3 regions of the Brevibacillus sp. NL20B1 genome follow, and region 2 is predicted to be linked to each of the others. Evidence: a T-box and tRNA genes for the amino acid it is inferred to sense, from the RefSeq annotation. Region 2 holds a T-box; the other regions hold tRNA genes.
The links. The T-box of region 2 lies ahead of serS (serine--tRNA ligase). A T-box ahead of a tRNA ligase gene usually reads a tRNA of that ligase, here a tRNA-Ser.
Positions count from the first base shown of each region.

Region 1 (6,819 bases), on a different contig from region 2:
GAAATTCCTGCACTTAGGAGGCGGATCGCCATGTCCGACTATGTAAAACGTACAATTGTCAAAGAAGAAGTGCCCAGCCTTCACGTGGACACTCCCCGTTCCGTCAAGGTATACCTTCCGCCCGGATACAACGAACTGCTCTCATATCCAGTCGTCTACTGCCAGGACGGCAACGATTTTTTTACCATGGGCCGGATTGCCACCATCGCCAATCAACTGATCCTGGAAGATGGGGTGGAGCCGTTTCTCATCGTCGGCGTATCCGTGGAACGAAGCAAACGGACGAGTGAATACTCCCCCGTCGGTTCGCGCCATGACGGATACAAACGCTTCTTTACAGACGAACTGCTCCCCTACATCGAGGAGCGTTATCCGGTGCGTCGCGATCCAAAATCCCGCGTCCTGGCGGGCGACTCGCTGGGTGGAACAGTCTCCCTGCACATCGCGCTGGACCGTCCTGATCTGTTTACACGCGTGCTGTCTCTCTCCGGCGCTTTTTTCCAGCCGACTCTGGATCGGATCGCTCAGGAATCCACTCTCTCCTGGCTGGACATCTGGATGGTGGTCGGGCTGGAGGAAACTGCTGTGGAGACACATATCGGCACATTTGATTTTGTGGAGTGGAACCGCGCCGCCCGGCAGTCGCTCATGGAAAAGCATGCTGCCGTGTCGTATCGCGAAAAACCGGGTAACCACGTTTGGGGACTGTGGCAAAAGGAACTGCCGGACGGTCTGCGCCACTTTTTTCCCGCCCTGCCGCTGTAAAAACGGCGTCGCGTTCCCTCAGTACAATCCGTTGATTTCCCGAATATCCGCATACGGGTAGTAGCTGCCATCCGTCAGGTATACACCCTGATGGGTGGCTTTTTCAATTTCACCCGCCACCTGTCTGGCGTCACTCAACACAATGTTGACGATCCTGCTTTCGTCCCGCTGCATCTGACGCTGCACCAACTGGCGCTGTTTGGGGGAAATCATCGTCATCCCTCTTTCTTTTCCCTATTGTTGGCTACCTATAGTATTGCTCGCTTCGGGCGATTTACTCCCCGAAAGCGGACGCCCTCCTCCCGCACATTTCTTGTTGACGGTCAATTTCAACATTGCTATACTTTTTAACGTTCGTTTTACTTTATCCAATTAAATAATTAAACAAGTAAAATGGTAAAACCTTATGCGGAAGCGGGTACGTCACTGTTCTATTGCACACATTCCCGCTTGTCCGGTTTTGTACGGCCGGGACCCCGCCTTTACGGATGGGCTGACATCAAGGTATGACTTCATGACTGTGGAGGGATTCCAATGAGTTCGCAAAAATGGGGCTTCTGGCTGCTGACCGCCTTCGTGGTGGGAAACATGGTCGGTTCCGGCATTTTCATGCTGCCCAACACGTTGGTGCAAGCGTCCAGTCCGCTCGCTGTGCTGTTCGCCTGGCTGCTGACCGGGTTTGGCGTGCTGATGATCGCGCTCGTCTTCGGCAACCTGTCCGTCCGCCGGCCCGATTTGACTGCCGGCCCGCAGAGCTACGCCCGCGCCATGTTTGATAATCCGCGCGCCGGAAAGGTTGCCGGCTTCAGCATGGTTTGGGGGTACTGGGTGGCAAACTGGGCGGGCAATGTCGCTGTTATCACCACGTTTGCCGGGTATCTGTCCGCATTTTTCCCGATTATGCAGGACAAAACCGTCCTGTTCTCGCTCTTTTCCTTTCCGGTGGAAAAAGGAAAGTTCACGACATTTCTCGTCTGCACCGCGCTGTTGTGGGGCTTCCACACCTTGCTGGTGAAGGGGCTGAACGGCGCCGGCAAGCTGAACTTCCTGTCCACCGCCACCAAGGTATTGGGATTCGTGCTGTTTATCGTCGTCTGCCTGTTTGCCTTTAATGCAACCAACATGGGCGATTTCTATGCCCCGATCACGGATAAAAACGGTGCAGTGTACGATCTGCCCGGTCAGATAAACATGGCGATGGTGGCTACACTGTGGGCCTTCATCGGGATTGAATCGGCCGTGGTCCTCTCCGGCCGGGCCCGTTCCCAACGTGACGTGCGGTCGGCCACGATCGCCGGGCTGCTGATTTCGCTCGTCCTGTACATGGGCATCACCTTCCTGACGATGGGGGTCCTGCCGCTCGAACAACTGCGCGTGTCGGACAAGCCGCTGGTAGACGCCTTGTCCCAAGTCATCGGCAGCACCGGCGGGATCGTCATGGCTGTGCTGGCCATCATTTCGCTGATCGGCAGCACAATCGGTTGGCTCCTGATCGGAGCAGAGCCGCCGTTTCAAGCGGCCCGCGCCGGCATGTTCCCCGCTTCGTTTGCCAAGGTAAACGCCAGCGGGAGTCCGGTTCGCTCGCTGACCGTTACGAATCTCATGTCGCAACTGTTCATTTTTTCGACGATCTCCGGCACGATTGCCGAAGCGTACCACTTTGTCATCACGGTGGCAACACTGGCCATCCTCCTGCCCTATCTGGCTTCTGCCATTTTCCAGCTGAAGCTGGTGGTTGTCGGTCAGACGTATGAACGGCAGCCGGCCGCACGCCTCTTTGATGGTGTGGTGGCTGTGCTGGCTGTGCTGTTCTCGCTCTGGGTCATCAAGACGGGGACAGCCGACATGAAAACGCTGCTGTTCGGACTGGCTCTCTACGCAGTCGGGCTGCTGCTCTATCCGGTGATGAAGCCGCGACAGACGACAGTAAGCACTCCCTCGCCGCAGGCAAGCACCGAACTACAGTGATATATAAAGAAAAAAGGCATGTCCATCAGGGCATGCCTTTTTTTACGATATTTAAGGAAGAAACTGATCTTCCCATCGGTCCCAGGCTGCAAGGCCTGCACATTGATCAAAGGTGGAGACCGAACTACCCAGCTGTTTGCCGCCCGCCCGCGTCGCGTTTTGGAGCGGACGCTTTCCGCTTCCTTGCTGGTCGTCAAGAGAGCGGGCGGGCCCCATCACCCATGCGGCACAGACTTTGTCTACACACTGATGAACAAAAAAAGGAACAAAAAAACGCCTCCCGCTTCCGGAAGACGTATGGTGTACGCGTAATGGCGGATGGGGTGGGATTTGAACCCACGAGACGGCTCAACACCGCCTACACGATTTCCAATCGTGCTCCTTCGGCCACTCGGACACCCATCCGTATTCGTGACGAGTGATAGTATACCCTGTTTTTTAAAGCAAATCAAGAGGGCTCGTGGATTTCAGGCAAAAAAAATATGCAGCAGGATGGACACAGGCTGCACGTTTCCGCCGCTGCTTCGTCAGGGCGATGCGCTTGATCACACGCGTCTTGCTGACGTTTCACACTTTGCGCATTGCACAGCGATTTTTCTGTTGGTAAGATGAAGAAGACACTTTTACAAGTAAGGAGACTGCCCCGCATGAAGGTAAAAATCACCCGCAACGCTGCGAAGCAATTGAAAGCTGTGCTGGATCAAGAAGAAGACAAAGAGCTGAAACTGCGCGTCTACATCACGCATAAGCACGGCGACCACGCCCATTACGGCCTGGCGCTGGACAAGCCCGGTGCCGACGACGAGGTCGTCTCCACCGACAAGGAGATCGACGTGATCGTCAACAAAAACGAGCCGCTGCTGGATGGCGTAAAAATTGACTACCTGTACCTGCCGGAAGAAGGCTACGTCATCACCAATCCGTCCAAAGGCAATCACGGGGATCACTGATTCCAACGAAAAAGCTCTCTGCACGACAACCTGCGCAGAGAGCTCTTTTCTTTGTTTAGCAAAATTGAACAACGCGTTTCTATGATGTAACGGACAACAACTCGTCGGGAACATCGCACAGCAGCGGGCTGATTCGGCCCGCTTCGTGCAGGATCAACAGCCGGTGAACGGGACGGGTCATCGCCACGTACAGCAGTTTGGCGTCCCACTCGCTGTCCGTGTATCGCTCCACATCCAAGAGGATCACTGCGTCAAACTGCAGCCCTTTGGTCAGATACGCCGGCATGACCGTTACACCTCCGGGGTATCGGCTGTCTTTGGAGCCGAGCAGGACCAGTTCGCTGATCGCGCCGCGCAGCGCCTTGTGCGCCTGTTTGCTCTCTTCGGCTGTCTTGGTGACGATGGCGACGGTCTGAAAGCCTTCTTCTTGCAATTCCCGGACAAGCCGTGCCGTTTGTTCCCATTTTTCGGCCGGAGCCGCATACGACAGCATCTTCGGCTTTTCTCCGTGCCGCAGCACCGGCCTGGCCATCACCGACTCGGGCAGGCGAATCCTGCGCAGCACCTCGTTGGCACAGCGCATGATCTCAATCGTGGACCGATAGCTTTGCGCCAGCGTGTAATACGCAGCGGGAGGCTGGACAAACACACCGCCTGTCAATTCGTCCCACGTCTGCAGGCCCCGGTAGCCGTGGATGCCCTGTGCGATGTCGCCCACCACGGTCAAGGACTGCCGCTTCGTCACCAGGGCGATCACGGCAATCTCCAAGGCGCTCAGATCCTGCGCCTCGTCCACCACCGTATGGTCGAACTGCCCCGCCTGTTCGAGCCCGTCCACCAGATGGCGCAGGTACAACAGCGGCGCCACGTCTTCCGGCTCGATCCGCTCGTTGGCAAAAAGCGCCTCCGATGATTGACAGACGTCCGCAATGACGCTGTCCTCCACGCCATCCGGCGCCAGGCGTCTGAGCAGCGTCTCATCCGTGATCAGCTTCCGGTACGCCGCGAATACATCCACCTGCGGGAAGGACGACAAGTACTTCTCCAGAATCTGTTCCATCATCCGCTCAAACCTTGTCAAACCCTGTTTGTCCAAATCAATCCGCATCTCGCGCAAATGGGCAAACAGCTGCTTGTTCATCTCCTGCTTCAGATGCTTGCGCAGCGCCTCGAGGCGCTTTCGGTAGGGCAGGTGGCCGAACTGGCCGGTAAACAGTTCCCGGATCGTCTCTCCGCTGATGGAAAAGACCTGTTGGGTCCGGCTGTAGACAAAGCTCAACTTTTTAAACGGGATTTCCGTCTCCGCCAGATAGCGCAGATAGTTATCCAAGGCAGCCTTGCAGGCGAGCGAGCCTTTGAACCGCAGGCGGTTTTGCGTCATCTCCCGTTCCCGCCGGTCCTGTCCTTCCTCGAAAAACAGGCGCAGCAGCTTCTGCGGGTCGGTGATGCGCCAGCCTTTGGGCAGAAGCGGCTTGGCCAGCTTGGCCGCCCAGTCCAAGAACGTGGCCTGCTGGACGTCATCCACCCCCAGTTCCGGAAGCACGTCCGATATGTAGTTCAGAAACAGGCGGTTCGGCGCAAACACCATGAATTTTTTCGACATCATCGTATCCTGGTAGTTGTAGATCAGGTAGGAGAGGCGGTGCAGCGCGATGGTGGTCTTCCCGCTCCCGGCCACCCCCTGGACGACGATGGGACGGTCTTTGTCCGCCCGAATGATGTCGTTTTGTTCGGACTGGATGGTCGCCACGATGTCCTTCAGCCGACTGTCGTTGGTCTGGTTGAGATTGGCGGCGAGGAACTCATCGATATACCCTTCCTCGAGAAACTCGTCGGGATGGCCGATACCCCGGCGGATCGTCTCCTTGACCGCCCCGTCGTAGATGCCGGTAATCTTTCCCTTCTCAATCGCAAAGTTGCGCTTCAGGCGAACTTCTCCACGGACGATGCCCTTGTCGGTCCGGTAGAAGGCGTCCTTGCTTTCGCCGCTGTAGTACAGGCTGGCAATCGGAGCCCGCCAGTCCACGACCAGCGCATCAAACGTATCGCTGCGGACAATGCCGCGCTTGCCGATATAGACGATGTCCAGTTCGTATGTCTCATCCTTGAGAAAGTCCACCCGGCCGAAGTAAGGTTTGTCTTTCCCCTGGTCTTCCAGATACCGCAGTTCCTTGGCCTTTTTGTACCCGACCACCTGCTTCACGTAGTCGTCGGTCACTTCCCTTACTTCCTCGCGCAGTATCTCGATCTCCCGTTCAATGGCGGACACCGTTTCATCCAGCCGCTTTTGTTCCTGTTCGTAATCGGGATGCCGAATCGTCACGTCCATCCTCCCTTCGCTTCAATCGCGCTGGCGTCAGCCCACATGCCGGCCCAGCCAGACTCCGGCTCCGCAGGCCAACAGCCCAATGCCGACGCTGAGCAGCACGTACGCCAATCCGCGTCCAATGTTCCCGTCGCCAAAAAAGGTGATGACCTCCAGAGAAAAGGTAGAAAAGGTCGTAAAGCCGCCCAACAGCCCGGTGGTAAAAAGCAGGTACAGCTCCGGCGGGAGAAACCCCCGCTCCTTTCCCCAGGCGTACAAAAGACCGATGCAAAACGAGCCGACAACATTGGCTCCCCACGTACCTGCCGGCCAGCCCGGCTGATTCAGCACCAGGCCCAATCCATACCGCACGATTGATCCGACAGCGCCCCCCACTGCCACAGCAAGCCACGACATGCGCATTCCTCCCTGTTCGCTCCGTTTCGTCGTAGAAAAAGACATCCAAGCGAAGCGCGTGGATGCCTTTTTGTGCCAGTACACGTTATCTTAATGTTTGGGACCGTTGTCCTCAAGATCTTCCACATAGCGGATCGATTCCAGGTTAGCCCGCAGGGACGCCTTGACAGCGTCGATGTACTTGCGCCGCAGTGCCTGCTGCTCCTGTTTTTCATCGTCGGTCAGGCCTTGTTCGCGGGATTTCTTGGCCAACTCGTTGATCCGTTTGATTTCCGCGTCGGTTACCACAGCCTCTCCCCCTACTCTCTGTAATGCCGCTCTATTATAACACATCGGCGGCACAACGCAAGCGAAAGGATATACACTGGCCTGCCCCGCTGTCTTGGCTGCCGTCTACTCTCCGACGGGAACAGC
Region 1 is NZ_JAGTPT010000009.1:102,169-108,987, forward strand. It holds gene KDN35_RS08405 (alpha/beta hydrolase) at 31-765, shown strand; gene KDN35_RS08410 (hypothetical protein) at 784-978, opposite strand; gene KDN35_RS08415 (amino acid permease) at 1,300-2,733, shown strand; tRNA gene KDN35_RS08420 (tRNA-Ser) at 3,046-3,138, opposite strand; gene KDN35_RS08425 (HesB/IscA family protein) at 3,381-3,683, shown strand; gene KDN35_RS08430 (UvrD-helicase domain-containing protein) at 3,763-6,006, opposite strand; gene crcB (fluoride efflux transporter CrcB) at 6,040-6,405, opposite strand; gene KDN35_RS08440 (DUF896 domain-containing protein) at 6,496-6,693, opposite strand; gene yneA (cell division suppressor protein YneA) at 6,799-6,819, opposite strand, start outside.
Region 1: it has a tRNA-Ser gene. The T-box ahead of serS (serine--tRNA ligase) is inferred to sense a tRNA for this amino acid. The anticodon was not compared.

Region 2 (6,819 bases):
CCGATGCAGGGCGCCTGCCGCCTGTGACACGTCTTGACCGCAAGCGTGGTATACGCCCGCATGAACGGCACCGTCATCGTCACCAATGCGCGGTCGGGGAGGATGACATCGGGCTGGTTGCGCAGTTTTTTGATGTAGCTGAAAATGTAGTCCCAGCGGCCGCAGTTGAGTCCGGCGCTGTGCTCCCGCAGCTCGTACAGGATTTCATCCATCTCAAACGCGGCCAGAATCGTTTCGACCAACACTGTCGCCTTGATCGTGCCTCGCGGAATCCCCAATTCGTCCTGGGCAAACAGGAAGACGTCGTTCCAGAGACGGGCTTCCAGGTGGTTCTCCAGTTTGGGCAGGTAAAAGTACGGGCCCGAGCCTTTTTCCAGCAAGACATGGGCGTTGTGGAAGAAATACAATCCGAAGTCAAACAGACTGCCGGAGAGCGGCTGCCCATCCAACAACACGTGTTTTTCTTCCAGATGCCAGCCGCGCGGACGGACGATCAGCACAGCCGTTTTTTCCTTCAGCGCGTACTGCTTGCCTTCCGGGCTGGTGTAGGTAATGGTGCGCCTCACCGCATCGCGCATGTTGATTTGTCCCTGGATCGTGTTGGTCCACGTCGGCGAGTTGGCGTCTTCAAAGTCGGCCATAAACATCCGGGCTCCCGAGTTGAGCGCGTTGATCACCATTTTGCGGTCGCCGGCCGGACCGGTAATCTCCACCCGGCGGTCCTGCAGGTCGGGCGGCAGGGGAGCCACCGTCCAATCAGCCTTGCGAATGTGGGCGGTCTCAGGCAAAAAATCGGGCAGCTTCCCGCAGTCAATCTCCTCCTGCCGTTTGATCCGCTGTTTCAACAGATCCCGCCGCCTCTCGCCAAAGGCCCGCTCCAGTTTGATCAAGAATCGGATTGCGTCGGGAGTGAGAATCTCCTCATACTGCGGCGACAGCGCGCCGGTGATCGTCACTTCGGCTGGGTAATGGTTGGTGTGCAGCGTAGTCAAAACAGGTTCCTCCTCTCCTGAACCAAAACGTTATTATGATACAGAAGAAAATTTAATCAATCTATTATAGTACAGTACTGCCAAAAAAATGGCCTTAATCCAGATACCCGCTGCCGCTGCAGTGGCTGCAGCTTACACAGCCGTCACCGTGGCAATGATGGCACTCCACCCCGTGCTCGTCATAGCCCGCTCCGCCGCAGTGCGGACAATTCTGTTCGCCGTTTCCTTCACACCGAAAGCAGTTCATTTCCGTTCCCTCCACTCCTGTATTAATACAATAATCAACTTTCTTGCCGTTATTATATAACAGTGGTTCGTACAACGCAACACCATTTTCAAAAAATTCCGCTGTTTTTGTTACATAAAAAAACCGGCTCCCCATCCAAATGGACGTGAGAGCCGGTTTTTTCTATGCTGACTGTCTGTATGCTGTACGTCGTCAGCGGCTTTCCTTCGGCACGATCTTTTCCATTCCGCCCATGTACGGACGCAGTACCTCCGGAATGACAATGGAGCCGTCTTCCTGCTGGTAGTTTTCCAGCAGGGCGGCCACGGTGCGGCCGATTGCCAGACCGGAGCCGTTGAGTGTATGGACGAACTCCGGCTTGCTCTTCGCGTCGCGGCGGAACCGGATGTTGGCCCGACGCGCCTGGAAGTCCTCAAAGTTGGAACACGAGGAGATTTCCCGATACGTATTGTAGCTGGGGAGCCATACCTCCAGGTCGTACTTTTTCGCGGCGGTAAACCCGAGGTCGCCGGTGCACATGTTCATCACGCGGTACGGCAGGCCGAGGAGCTGCAGCACTTTTTCCGCGTTTTTCACCAGCTTTTCCAGTTCGTCGTAAGAGTCTTCCGGTTTGACGAACTTCACCATCTCCACCTTGTTAAACTGGTGCTGGCGAATCAGTCCGCGCGTATCGCGGCCGGCCGATCCGGCTTCGGAACGGAAACAAGCGCTGTACGCGGCGTAATAGATCGGCAGGTCGGCTGCATCGAGAATCTCGTCGCGGTGAATGTTGGTCACCGGCACCTCCGCTGTCGGGATCAGGAAGTAATCCGGTCCATCCAGTTTGAAGGCATCCTCCTCAAATTTGGGAAGCTGACCGGTGCCGGTCATGCTGGTGCGATTGACGATGTACGGCGGCAAAATTTCTTCGTATCCGTGTTCGCTGGTATGCAGATCCAGCATGAAGTTCATCAGCGCCCGCTCCAGACGCGCTCCCAGCCCCTTGTAAAAGACAAACCGGCTGCCTGTTACCTTGGCCGCCGCTTCAAAGTCGAGGATGCCCAGATTGGCAGCCAGCTCCCAGTGCGGCTTTGGCTCAAACGTAAAATTGCGCGGTTCGCCCCAGGTCCAGGCCACTACGTTGTCTTCTTCCGACGTACCGATCGGCACGCTCTCGTGCGGCAGATTGGGCAGGCTCAGCAAAATCTGCTCCAATTGTTCGTCCAGCTGGCGCAGTTCTTCGTCCAGCGCCTTGATGCGCTCGTTCACCTGTTTCATTTCGGCGATCAGGTGGTCGGCGTTTTCTTTGTTGCGCTTCATGATCGCCACTTGTTCGGAGACCGTGTTTCGCTTATTTTTCAACGATTCCGCTTCTTGAATAACCTGGCGCCGCTTTTCATCCGTCTCGGCGAACTGGTCGAGCGCGGAAATGTCTTCGTTGCGATGTGCCAACCGGCGTTTTACCTCTTCCAAATTGCTGCGCAAAACTTTCACGTCAAGCATGTAATTCCCTCCTAATCTCTATGATTCCTTATTCTGGAAAGAGTAGTTGTTCAGATGTGAATGGCGAAAGCGCGTTCCAGCGGGACAGTAAAAAACACTCGTCCCCTCTGTAAGGGACGAGTGCTGTATACCCGCGTTGCCACCCTTGTTGGCAAATGCGTTTGTCCGTTTCCATCCGCATTTGCCCGCTCTCATCCGTCGTAACGGGACGGTTACCGGGCAAAGTTTGAAGCTTTGCCACTCCGAGGTGGATTCCCTTGCACGCCGGATCGGTTTTCACCCGCCACCGACTCTCTGGGCCTGGCTTATGCAAAGTACTGGCCTCATCATCGCATTCAATATTCGATACATCTATTGTTAACTGTACTACAGGTTCTATACCTGTGTAAAGGAGGCGGTTGACAAAAAAACCGGCACCACGTGCGGTACCGGTTTTTTATGTGAGTGCGGGATCAGGCCTGAACTTTATCGGCCCGGTACTCCTTCACCATGTCAAAGAAGAATTTGTGGATGCGCGCATCCTCCGTCAGTTCCGGGTGGAAGGCAGCTGCCAGGTAATGGCCTTGGCGGGCGGCGACAATTTTGTCTTCGTACTTCGCCAGCACCTGACCGTTTTCCCCCAGTTCCATAATGTACGGCGCCCGAATAAAGACAGCCGGAAAATCGGGAGCGATGCCCGCCACGGGCAGATCGACTTCAAAGCTCTCCTTTTGACGTCCAAACGCGTTGCGCTCCACCTTCATGTCCATCAGACCGAGGTGGCAGTCATCCTGGCCGTTGATGCGGTTGGCCAGCAGGATGGCGCCGGCACATGTGCCAAAAATCGGTTTTTTGGCTTGGCCAAACTGGCGGATGGCTTCCATAAAGCCGTATTTGTGCATCAACTTGCTGATTGTGGTGCTTTCCCCGCCGGGGATCACCAGACCGTCCAGATCGTTGAGCTCTTCCACTTTTTTCACCGGGACCGCTGTTGCACCGACTTGTTCCAGCATGCGGATGTGTTCGGCTACAGCTCCCTGCAGGGCAAGTACGCCAATTTTCATGTTGTTCACCTTACCAGCCGCGCTCTTGCATGCGATCTGCTTCGCGCAGTTTGGAGATTTCGATACCCGGCATAGCCGTACCCAGTCCTTTGGAGACGCGGGCAATCAGATCGTAGTCGGTGTAGTGCGTCGTCGCTTCGACGATGGCGCGGGCGTATTTCTCCGGATTCTCCGATTTGAAGATACCGGAGCCGACGAACACGCCATCTGCCCCAAGCTGCATCATCAGTGCAGCGTCGGACGGCGTAGCCACACCACCGGCTGCGAAGTTGACAACCGGCAGCTTCCCGTTTTTATGCACGTATTCCAGAAGTTCGTACGGTGCACCCAGGTTTTTCGCTTCCGCCATCAGTTCGTCGTAGGACATGCTTTGCACTTTGCGAATCTGTGCCTGCATCGTGCGCATGTGGCGAACCGCTTCCACGATGTTGCCCGTACCCGGCTCCCCTTTGGTGCGGATCATGGACGCGCCTTCACCGATGCGGCGCAGCGCTTCGCCCAGATCGCGGGCACCGCAGACAAACGGAACCGTAAAGTCTTTTTTGTTGATGTGGAACATGTCGTCGGCAGGAGTGAGCACTTCACTCTCGTCGATGTAGTCAACGCCCATCGCCTCGAGCACGCGTGCTTCAACGAAGTGGCCAATCCGTGCCTTGGCCATGACCGGGATGGATACCGCTTTCATCACTTCTTCCACGATGCCCAGGTCAGCCATGCGCGCCACTCCGCCGGCCGCGCGAATATCAGACGGTACGCGTTCCAGTGCCATAACGGCAACGGCACCGGCCGCTTCCGCGATCTTCGCTTGTTCGGCATTTACGACGTCCATGATGACGCCGCCTTTTTGCATTTCAGCCATACCTTTTTTAACGCGGGACGTTCCTACTTGTACCATGCTTTTTGCCTCCTACCCATGTGGACTCTAGATCTGCACGTTTTTGTGCAAACGTTGTCGTAATATTCACCATTGTAAACGAAGTGTGATTTTCGACACAACCACTTATTTGCCGGTGACGCTGCTGAAAATGTTACTAATAAATTGGATGATGCTGCGGAAGAACAGGCGAATCCAGCTTGCTTCCTCTACGTCTTGTCCAGCCACGAGGTCGACGCCCCCCTTGGTCACGTCTTCCGGCTGCAGGTAGTCGCTGTCCTTTTCTCCTTCTTCTTTAAAGACCACTTTCCCGATGACCTGTCCTTTCGTCAGCGGCGCATTCAGATCCTGGAAGGTCACGACCGGCGTAAACTTGGTGTCCTCGCCAATTTGGGTCAGGACGTTTACCTCTTTACTCGTTACAGCTGGTACGGTCAGGTCCACACCGTTTTTCACCGGCGCGGTTTCAAAGCCTTTTACCGCGGCTCCCTTCTCCACCTTTTTGGTCAGCTTGAAGTTGCTGAAGCCGTAGTCAAACAGCTTTTTGGTTTCTTCAAAGCGCTTCAACTCGCTGCTGGTCCCCATGACGACGCTGATCAGGCGCATATCATCCCGTGTTGCCGTACCGGTGAAACAGTATCCCGCCGCCGACGTATAGCCGGTCTTCAAACCATCTACCCCCGGATAGTAGCTGAGCAGTCCGGGAAGCATCCAGTTGTAGTTTTTCTTTTTGATCACGTTTGGCATACCTTCACGGAACGCCAGCTCCGGAATTTTGGAGTATTCCAACGCTTCCGGGAAATCGCGAATCAGCGCGCGGGCCAGGATCGCGGAGTCCCGTGCGGACATCATGTTTTCCTTTTGTTCGGATTGCGGTGCATACGGCCCCAGATCTTCAACGGGCAAACCGGTCGACGTCACGAACGAGGTGTTTTTCATCCCCAGTTCCTTGGCCTTTTTATTCATCATTGCCACGAAGTTGGCTTCGCTGCCGCCCACTTTTTCCGCAAGCAGCACGGTTGCGTCGTTGGCGGACACGATCGCCATGGCCTTGTACAGATCCTTGACGGTATGAGACTCGCCCATGTTCAGGTAGACGCCTGCGGAGTCCGGCATTTTGGCGATGTAAAAGGCGTATTCGCTCACCTGAACCTTTTCGTCCCACTTGATTTTCTTTTGTTTAATCGCTTCCAGCACGAGGTACTCGGTCATCATCTTGCTCATGCTGGCCGGCGGCAGCGGTACATCCGGATTGCTGCTGTACAGCACCTTGCCCGTGGACGCTTCCACCAGAATGGCCGATTTAACCGCCAACTGCAGGTTGGGCTGTGCAGCTCCTGCGCCGTCAGACAAGCCGCCCCACGCGGTCAAAAACACAGCGACAGAAAGGAACAGTCCCATCAATCGCCTCGTCCATCTTTTTTGTTTCATTTGCTTTACTCACTCTCCCGTTTCTGTCGTTCTTCGCCACGATTGGCATGAGCACACAAGTGTAAGTGTACCATACAAGCAGGGCTTCCTTGAAGGTTGTTTCGACCTGTTTGTCCGCGTCGGAGACTGGAAAAAAACCACTCTCCAATCTTATATAGACGAAAAATCGCGGTGCAAGGTTATGAACGCTTCACAAAAACAGCAACGTTCCACTCACCTTCTATTTGTAAAGGCGAGTCTGCTTTTTTCTGTCCGAAAGCGATCCTGTACACCATTTCTTCGTATTGTTGAAACAAGGCAAGGTAAGCCGCATCATTGCCCGACTGTGCCTGTTTTACGAAGGCAACAACGTCCATTCAGTTTCACTCCCTTCGACACTTAATTAGACAAATCACCCAGGTGTTTGGCTTTCGAGCTTACGTTTTCCAAATTATCTGTTTAATATTGGCAGATGTATAGGTTACACAGTTCCGTTTGCACAGAAAAATGCACCCCCTGCTGTAGGGGGTGCATTTCACAATCGTGAAAGGGTTTTTCGTCAATCGCCCTAGGAGATGGAGTAGTTGGGCGCTTCTTTGGTAATCTGCACGTCGTGCGGGTGGCTTTCCCTCAGACCGGCACCAGTGATGCGGACAAACTGGGAGTTTTCGATCAGCTCCCGAATGGTTTTGGCCCCGCAATAGCCCATGCCGGCACGCAGCCCGCCAACCAATTGATAAACTACGTCAGCCAGCGGACCTTTGTACGGAA
Region 2 is NZ_JAGTPT010000011.1:119,189-126,007, forward strand. It holds gene aceB (malate synthase A) at 1-992, opposite strand, end outside; gene KDN35_RS09865 (hypothetical protein) at 1,087-1,239, opposite strand; gene serS (serine--tRNA ligase) at 1,432-2,721, opposite strand; T-box leader at 2,831-3,060, opposite strand; gene pdxT (pyridoxal 5'-phosphate synthase glutaminase subunit PdxT) at 3,174-3,764, opposite strand; gene pdxS (pyridoxal 5'-phosphate synthase lyase subunit PdxS) at 3,775-4,659, opposite strand; gene KDN35_RS09885 (D-alanyl-D-alanine carboxypeptidase family protein) at 4,765-6,069, opposite strand; gene KDN35_RS09890 (hypothetical protein) at 6,249-6,425, opposite strand; gene guaB (IMP dehydrogenase) at 6,617-6,819, opposite strand, start outside.

Region 3 (6,819 bases), on a different contig from region 2:
ACCGAAGAAATCGACGAATTGATCGCCCTGCTGAAAGAATCGATCGCAAGCGTAGAGCAGGAACTGCGACAGGAAGCGCTGCTGGTCTGACGGGCAGGGGGGAGGAGAAACATGGCCAACCGGTTTGACAAAGTGATTTCACTGGAAGATGCCTTGACGTATTTTCACGACGGGATGACCCTGCTTGCCGGCGGTTTCGGCGGAGTGGGCAACCCGCCCACGCTGATCCAGGGCATCCTCGACAAGGGCGTGCGGGACATCACGCTGATCAGCAACGACACCGCCTTTCCGCACATCGGCGTCGGCAAGCTGGTCACCGAGCGGAGGGTGAAAAAGGTAATCGCCTCCCACATCGGTTCCAACCCCAACGCCGGGGCCCAGATGACAGCCGGGGAGCTTGAGGTGGAGTTTTGCCCCCAAGGCATCCTCGCCGAGCGCATCCGTGCGGGCGGAGTGGGGCTGGGCGGCATCCTGTCCGACATCGGGATCGGCACCATCGCTGAAAAAGGCAAGGAAAAAGTGATCGTCGACGGCAAGGAATACCTGCTGGAGACGCCGCTGACAGCGGAGGTGGCCATCGTCTACGCCAAAAAGGCGGACCGCTTCGGCAATCTGGTGTACGACACGAGCGCCCGCAACTTCAACCCGCTGGTGGCGATGGCGGGCGACATCACCATCGTGGAGGCGGAGGAGATCGTGGAGATCGGCGAACTGGACCCTGAAGAGATTGTCACACCAGGAGTGTTCGTCCACGGCATCGTGCAGAGTGAGGGGGTGAACTGGCAATGGGCTTGGGAGAAGTAAACCGGACGGAAACCTATCGGGAACGGATTGCCCGCCGGGCGGCGCAGGAGATCGAGGACGGCATGATCATCAATCTGGGCATCGGCATTCCGACGCTGGTGGCCGACTTCATTCCGCCGGAGAAACGGGTGATGTTTCACGCGGAAAACGGCATCCTCGGTACCGGCCCCAGTCCGGCCAAGGGGGAGGAAAACCCGATGCTCTGCAACGCCGGAGGGTTTCCCGTCACGCTGGTGAAAGGTGCGTCGTTCTTTGACAGCGCCACCGCCTTTGCCATCATCAGACGGGGGCTGTTGGACATGACCATTCTCGGCGTGCTTGAGGTAAGCCAGCGGGGCGACATCGCCAACTGGATCGTGCCGGGCAAGCGCGTTCCGGGCATGGGTGGGGCGATGGAGCTGGCGCAGAAGGCCAAACGGGTGATGGTGCTGACCACCCATCTGGACAAGAACGGCCGTTCCAAAATCGTGCGGGAATGCTCACTGCCCCTGACGGCCAAGGCAGCCGCCAACCTGATCATCACTGACATGGCGGTGATGGAAGTTCGGGAAGACGGGCTGTATCTGCGCGAAGTGATGGAACCATACAGCGTCGCGGACGTGATCGGCGCGACGGAGGCGGAGCTGAAGCTGGACGGCGACGTCGGCGTATTTCGCTGAGGCGGCGGGCGATACAAAACGGACGATACGGACAAAGCTGCCCGCCGGCTCTCGCATGGAAAACGAAAACGGACGCGAGGCAGATACCATTTGCCACGCAGGCAAAAGGAGGGTAACGATGGCAAACTGGCAGACGCTGATCCGCGAACAAATCGCCAAGGAAAAGGAGGCGGCCACGAAACTCCTGCAGGCATGGGTGCGGGAGGCAAGCGTGCAGGGCAATGAGCGCTCCATCCAGGAGAGCATCGCCAAGACGCTGCACGCGATGGGGCTGGAAGTCGATCTGTGGGTGATGGAAGGAGACGAATTGTTAAAACACCCGTATTTCGTCTCGCCGCGGACTGTGTTCGCGGACAGCCCCAACGTGGTGGGCGTGTGGAAAGGAACGGGCGGAGGCCGCTCGATCATTCTCAACGGGCACGTGGACGTGGTGCCGGCCGGCGACCCTGCCCAGTGGTCGCACGACCCGTTCAGCGGCGAAGTGGTGGACGGTAAGCTGTACGGCCGCGGCGCAACCGACATGAAAGGGGGAAACCTGGCCTCGCTCTTGGCGATCCAGGTGCTGCAGGCGCTGGGGGTGCGGCTCAAGGGGGATGTCATCTTTCAAAGCGTAGTGGAAGAGGAGAGCGGCGGCGCAGGCACGCTGGCAACCATCCTGCGCGGCTACAAGGCGGACGCCGCCCTTATCCCTGAGCCGACCAACATGAAGATTTTCCCCAAGCAGCAGGGCTCGATGTGGTTCCGCCTGACGGTAAAGGGACGCTCTGCCCACGGCGGCACCCGCTACGAAGGGGTGAGCGCGATCGAGAAAAGCATGCGCGTAGTCGATGCGATTGCCCGCCTGGAAAAAGAGCGAAACGACCGGATAAACGATCCGCTGTACGCCAAGCTGCCTATTCCCATCCCGATCAATATTGGCGTGATCGAAGGCGGCAAATGGCCGTCCTCCGTGGCCGATCTGGTCAAGCTGGAGGGACGGATGGGGGTGGCGCCGGGCGAGCGGATGGAAGACGCCCGGGCGGACATGGAGGCCGCTCTGCGCCGCTTGGCCGACGAGGACCCCTGGTTTGCTGAACATCCGGTGGAACTGGAGTGGTTCGGGGCGCGCTGGGTGCCGGGGGCGGTGGCGGAGGATCACCCGCTGATGGACATCCTGCAGCGGCAGTTTGTAGCCGTGACGGGCCGGCGCGCCGTAGTGGAAGCCTCGCCGTGGGGCACGGATGGGGGCCTTTTGACGACACTGGCCGACACGCCTGCCATCGTGGTGGGTCCGGGCGTCACCCAGGTGGCTCACTACCCCGATGAGTACATCGAACTGGACGCCGTTTTCCAATGCGCCGAAATCTTTGCCCTGACACTGCTGGAGTGGTGCGGAACGGATGACGCGGCGAACTAGCTGGTCTGAGGCAGGCAGCGATGCAGCGATAAAGGAGCGGCTCACATGAGTCCGCTTCCCGCCTGATGGAGCGTGCTGGTTGGGCGCACCTCTGGGCTGTACTGAAGTAATGTGCAACCTGTCACTGCATGGCCGCCGACCCGTTGGAGGAAGGCTGAAACGCGGTGGAGAAAGAGTTGGAGCAGTTGCACACCTCATCGCGAATGGAGGGAGGAAGAGGACGATGAAAAAAGCGTGCTATATCGGCGGACAGTGGGTGGAGACGGGTGCCTATGCTCCGCTGTACGCCCCGTACAGCGGCGAGGTAATCGCGGAAATCGCCCAGGCCGACAGAAATACGGTGGAACGGGCGATTAGCGCCGCGCAGGAAGCGGCACCGGTCATGCGCAGCATGCCGGCGTACCAACGGGCCGCCATTTTGGAGAAAATCTCCGGATTGCTGAACGAACGGCTGGAAGAAGCGGCGAAAATCATCGCGCAGGAAGCGGGCAAGCCGATCAAAACGGCGCGGGGCGAAGTGATCCGCACCATCCAGACCTACAAGTTCGCTGCGGAAGAAGCCAAACGGATTTACGGCGAGACGCTGCCGCTGGACGCCGCCATTGGCGGGGAAGGGCGGCTGGCGTACACGGTGCGCGAACCATTGGGCGTCATCGGCGCCATCACGCCGTTCAACTTCCCGATGAACCTGGTTGCGCACAAGGTGGGGCCGGCCATCGCGGCAGGCAATACGGTAGTGCTGAAGCCGGCGTCGCAAACGCCGCTCTCCGCCTTTTTCCTGGCGGAGCTGGCCGAACAGGCGGGGCTGCCGGCTGGCGCGCTCAACATCGTCACCGGCAGCGGCGGCACCGTCGGCGACCTGCTGGTGACCGATCCGCGCGTCAAGGCGATCACGTTTACGGGCAGTCCGGCTGTCGGCATCAACATCCGCAACCGCGCCGGATTGAAGCGGGTGACGCTGGAACTGGGCTCCAACTCCGCCGTGATCGTGGACCGCGACGCCAATCTGGACGACGTGATTCCGCGCTGCATTTTTGGCGCGTTTGCCTACTCCGGTCAGGTGTGCATTTCCGTCCAACGGATTTATGTCGCTGCGGAGCTGTACGACACGTTCGTGGAACGTTTCGTTGCGGAGACGCGCAGGCTGCGGGGAGGCGATCCGCTGTCCGAAGAGGCCGACTACTCGGCAATGATCAGCCCGAAAGAAACGGAACGGGTGCTGGAGTGGATCGAGGAGGCCAGGCAGCGGGGCGCCCGCGTCGAATGCGGCGGCGAAACGGACGGCCGCGTACTGCAGCCCACCGTCTTGACCGGTGTCCCGGCTGACGCCAAAATCTCCTGCCAGGAGGTGTTTGGACCAATCGTCCTGATCAACCCTGTCGAGTCGGTCGCCGAGGCGATTGCGCTGGTGAACGACTCCCGGTATGGCCTGCAGGCGGGCCTGTACACCAACAATCTTTCGCTTGCACTGCAGGCGGCTGACGCGCTGCATGTGGGCGGCGTGATGATCAACGACATCCCCACTTTCCGCGTCGACCACATGCCCTACGGCGGCGTCAAAGAGAGCGGCATGGGCCGCGAAGGCGTCAAGTACGCGATTGAAGAGATGACGGAGCTAAAGCTGGTTGTCGTGAAACGCTAGGGATAAACAGGAGAAAGTAAGGATCAGGTCATACGGTATGGCGCTGCATCTTCGTCGAAGCGATGCATCAGCGCTGCAGAACGACCCGGCTGCCCGCTGCTGGCCGCCGGGTCCATTTTTTTTGGAAAAATTGCAGGAAAGTGTTGCAAAATGAGAGGCAATTATGATATAGTTTAACTTGTCCGTATCGCGGAGGGATACCGAAGTGGTCATAACGGGGCGGTCTTGAAAACCGTTAGGGCGCAAGCCCACGGGGGTTCGAATCCCTCTCCCTCCGCCATATATCGAAAATCGAAAAACGTGATATGAGATCGACCTTGCGTATGTGTACACGATTCACATCGGAGGTCGATTTTTTTATGATTCCGCATGCAAAGACTGCCAAAAGGCTGCGGCCGCGGACAATGGCCGATTTCTTATGTCACTTTTATGAAAATCTCTTTGGTATTGTTTTCTCCGGCTTTCCAATTTTTCAACGTATCAAACGCATAATCTGTTGTATCCGGTATAACGGCTTTAAGTGTAGTTTCGCTTTCCCAGCTCATCGAAAGAATTGGAGTCGTAAAGTCAGCGCTTGTCAACATAGTTACAACATCATTCCTGTTTTCAAGCTCAGCTAACGTAAACGAATCCAACTCAATAATCATCAAGCTTTGCCTGATTACTTCCGTACCTTCGTTTCTCCCTAATAAGACTGCGAGATATTTCTTATCCGGGGAGAATGCGTGTGCCGTCAAAATGCTTCCTGAGAATAAGGGAATTGTTTTGATGGCATTGTTTTTTATCTGCACGAGAGTATGATTACAGAGCTTTATCCCACAGCCATATTTGATATCGCCGTAAATTGTTCCGGATGCAGATGTGAATGAAGTTGTCTGGATGCGGTTGCGTTCGCTTGCTCTTTCATGCGGCTCTGCTTGATCCAGGTATTTCTTTACAGAATCAACGTTTGAAATGGGGATTGTAATTGTTTTGGAATCGAGCGTAAGGGTTAGCGTTTCAGATTCGGATATTTGCGTCTGGTAACTGGACGGATCAGGCGATTGGCTTGCTGCAGGCTGTCCGCAGCCAGACACAACGAATGTTGTCAAGGACAACCCAAAATAAATGAACAACATTTTTTTCATAAATATCTCCTCTGGAAATTACAACATATCGTCTCAACGGACAGTGAGAAAGCCATCTGGATATCCTTCAAATGTTTGAACCTAAAATGAGTATATTAATCTGTATGATCTTACATATTTTATCATTTTTTGTATACCAATCGTAGTTCTGCTGTCATGAATGTGCTACAATTGGATAAAAACGGAAAAAGAAAATTTTCCTCATAACTGTCAGGATCGCGGTGAAGCGAAAAAGAGGAGTTCAAACAGGCCTATGAGGTTATAACGAAAGGGTGTTTTACTGTGATACCAACCTTGTACACGATCGCCATCCTTGCATTAATGGCAGGGTGCATCGATCCCGGAATGGATGCGACCGCTGCCGTAACGCCGGCGGAGTCTGCACAGCAACCGACATCCTCGGTGAAGCTGACAGAGGCGCAGAAAGCGGAAATTGCAAAACAATACGGATTAGAGAAGCCAAAGGACCCTGTCTTTAACACAAGTATTTTCAGTTTCGAATGGGGGTTCAGTTTCGCGCAATCCCAGCCGGAGCCAGCATCTGTACCTGAGGCCGTACCGGAAGCGGAAAGATCGCCAGAGCGGGACATGCTCTTCAATATGAGGGACATCACGAACCAATCTGAAACAGCGGTAGAAGGACTGCTCGGTACGCCCGTCAGGACGGAAACCGGAGAGTGGACGCTGCACCGGCCGGAGGAGAAGGTGACGTTTACCAGCCATGTCTACTCGGCCAAGATCGGTGAGGTGAAGGTCATTTTTATCAAGGGCAAGGCAGTGCGGATTGAGGTTAAGCCGAAGGAAGTGTTTACGTTTCCGGACGACGCGATCAAGGCGATGAGAGCGGTGGGACTGACAGTGCGGGATGGATTGGAGCCGGAAAGCGGAGGGACCCATCATCTGGATTTTGCTGGTATTGACGGCGTTTATGCTGTACGCGTGAAGGAAGACCTCAAAGGCAGCCCGGGGACGGTCGGGTATGTGCTGATTGTTACGGAAGAGAGATATACATGATGAGATTACCGCCCCTCTTCATCGTGAAGGAGTGATTTTGTACCCGTTAAGACAATTCCGCGGCCGCCAACAATTGCTGTTTACAGGTCGCACCACAAGCAGTTTTACGTTTAACCATTTCCTCATAGTTGAAGTCATTATTACGTATTTTATATTGATTCAGCTTGCGTTTAGCTC
Region 3 is NZ_JAGTPT010000041.1:124-6,942, reverse strand. It holds gene KDN35_RS19360 (aspartate aminotransferase family protein) at 1-90, shown strand, start outside; gene KDN35_RS19355 (CoA transferase subunit A) at 112-804, shown strand; gene KDN35_RS19350 (3-oxoacid CoA-transferase subunit B) at 786-1,463, shown strand; gene KDN35_RS19345 (peptidase) at 1,582-2,859, shown strand; gene KDN35_RS19340 (aldehyde dehydrogenase family protein) at 3,083-4,501, shown strand; tRNA gene KDN35_RS19335 (tRNA-Ser) at 4,693-4,781, shown strand; gene KDN35_RS19330 (hypothetical protein) at 4,918-5,628, opposite strand; gene KDN35_RS19325 (hypothetical protein) at 6,229-6,642, shown strand; partial or broken gene KDN35_RS19320 (hypothetical protein) at 6,689-6,819, opposite strand, start outside.
Region 3: it has a tRNA-Ser gene. The T-box ahead of serS (serine--tRNA ligase) is inferred to sense a tRNA for this amino acid. The anticodon was not compared.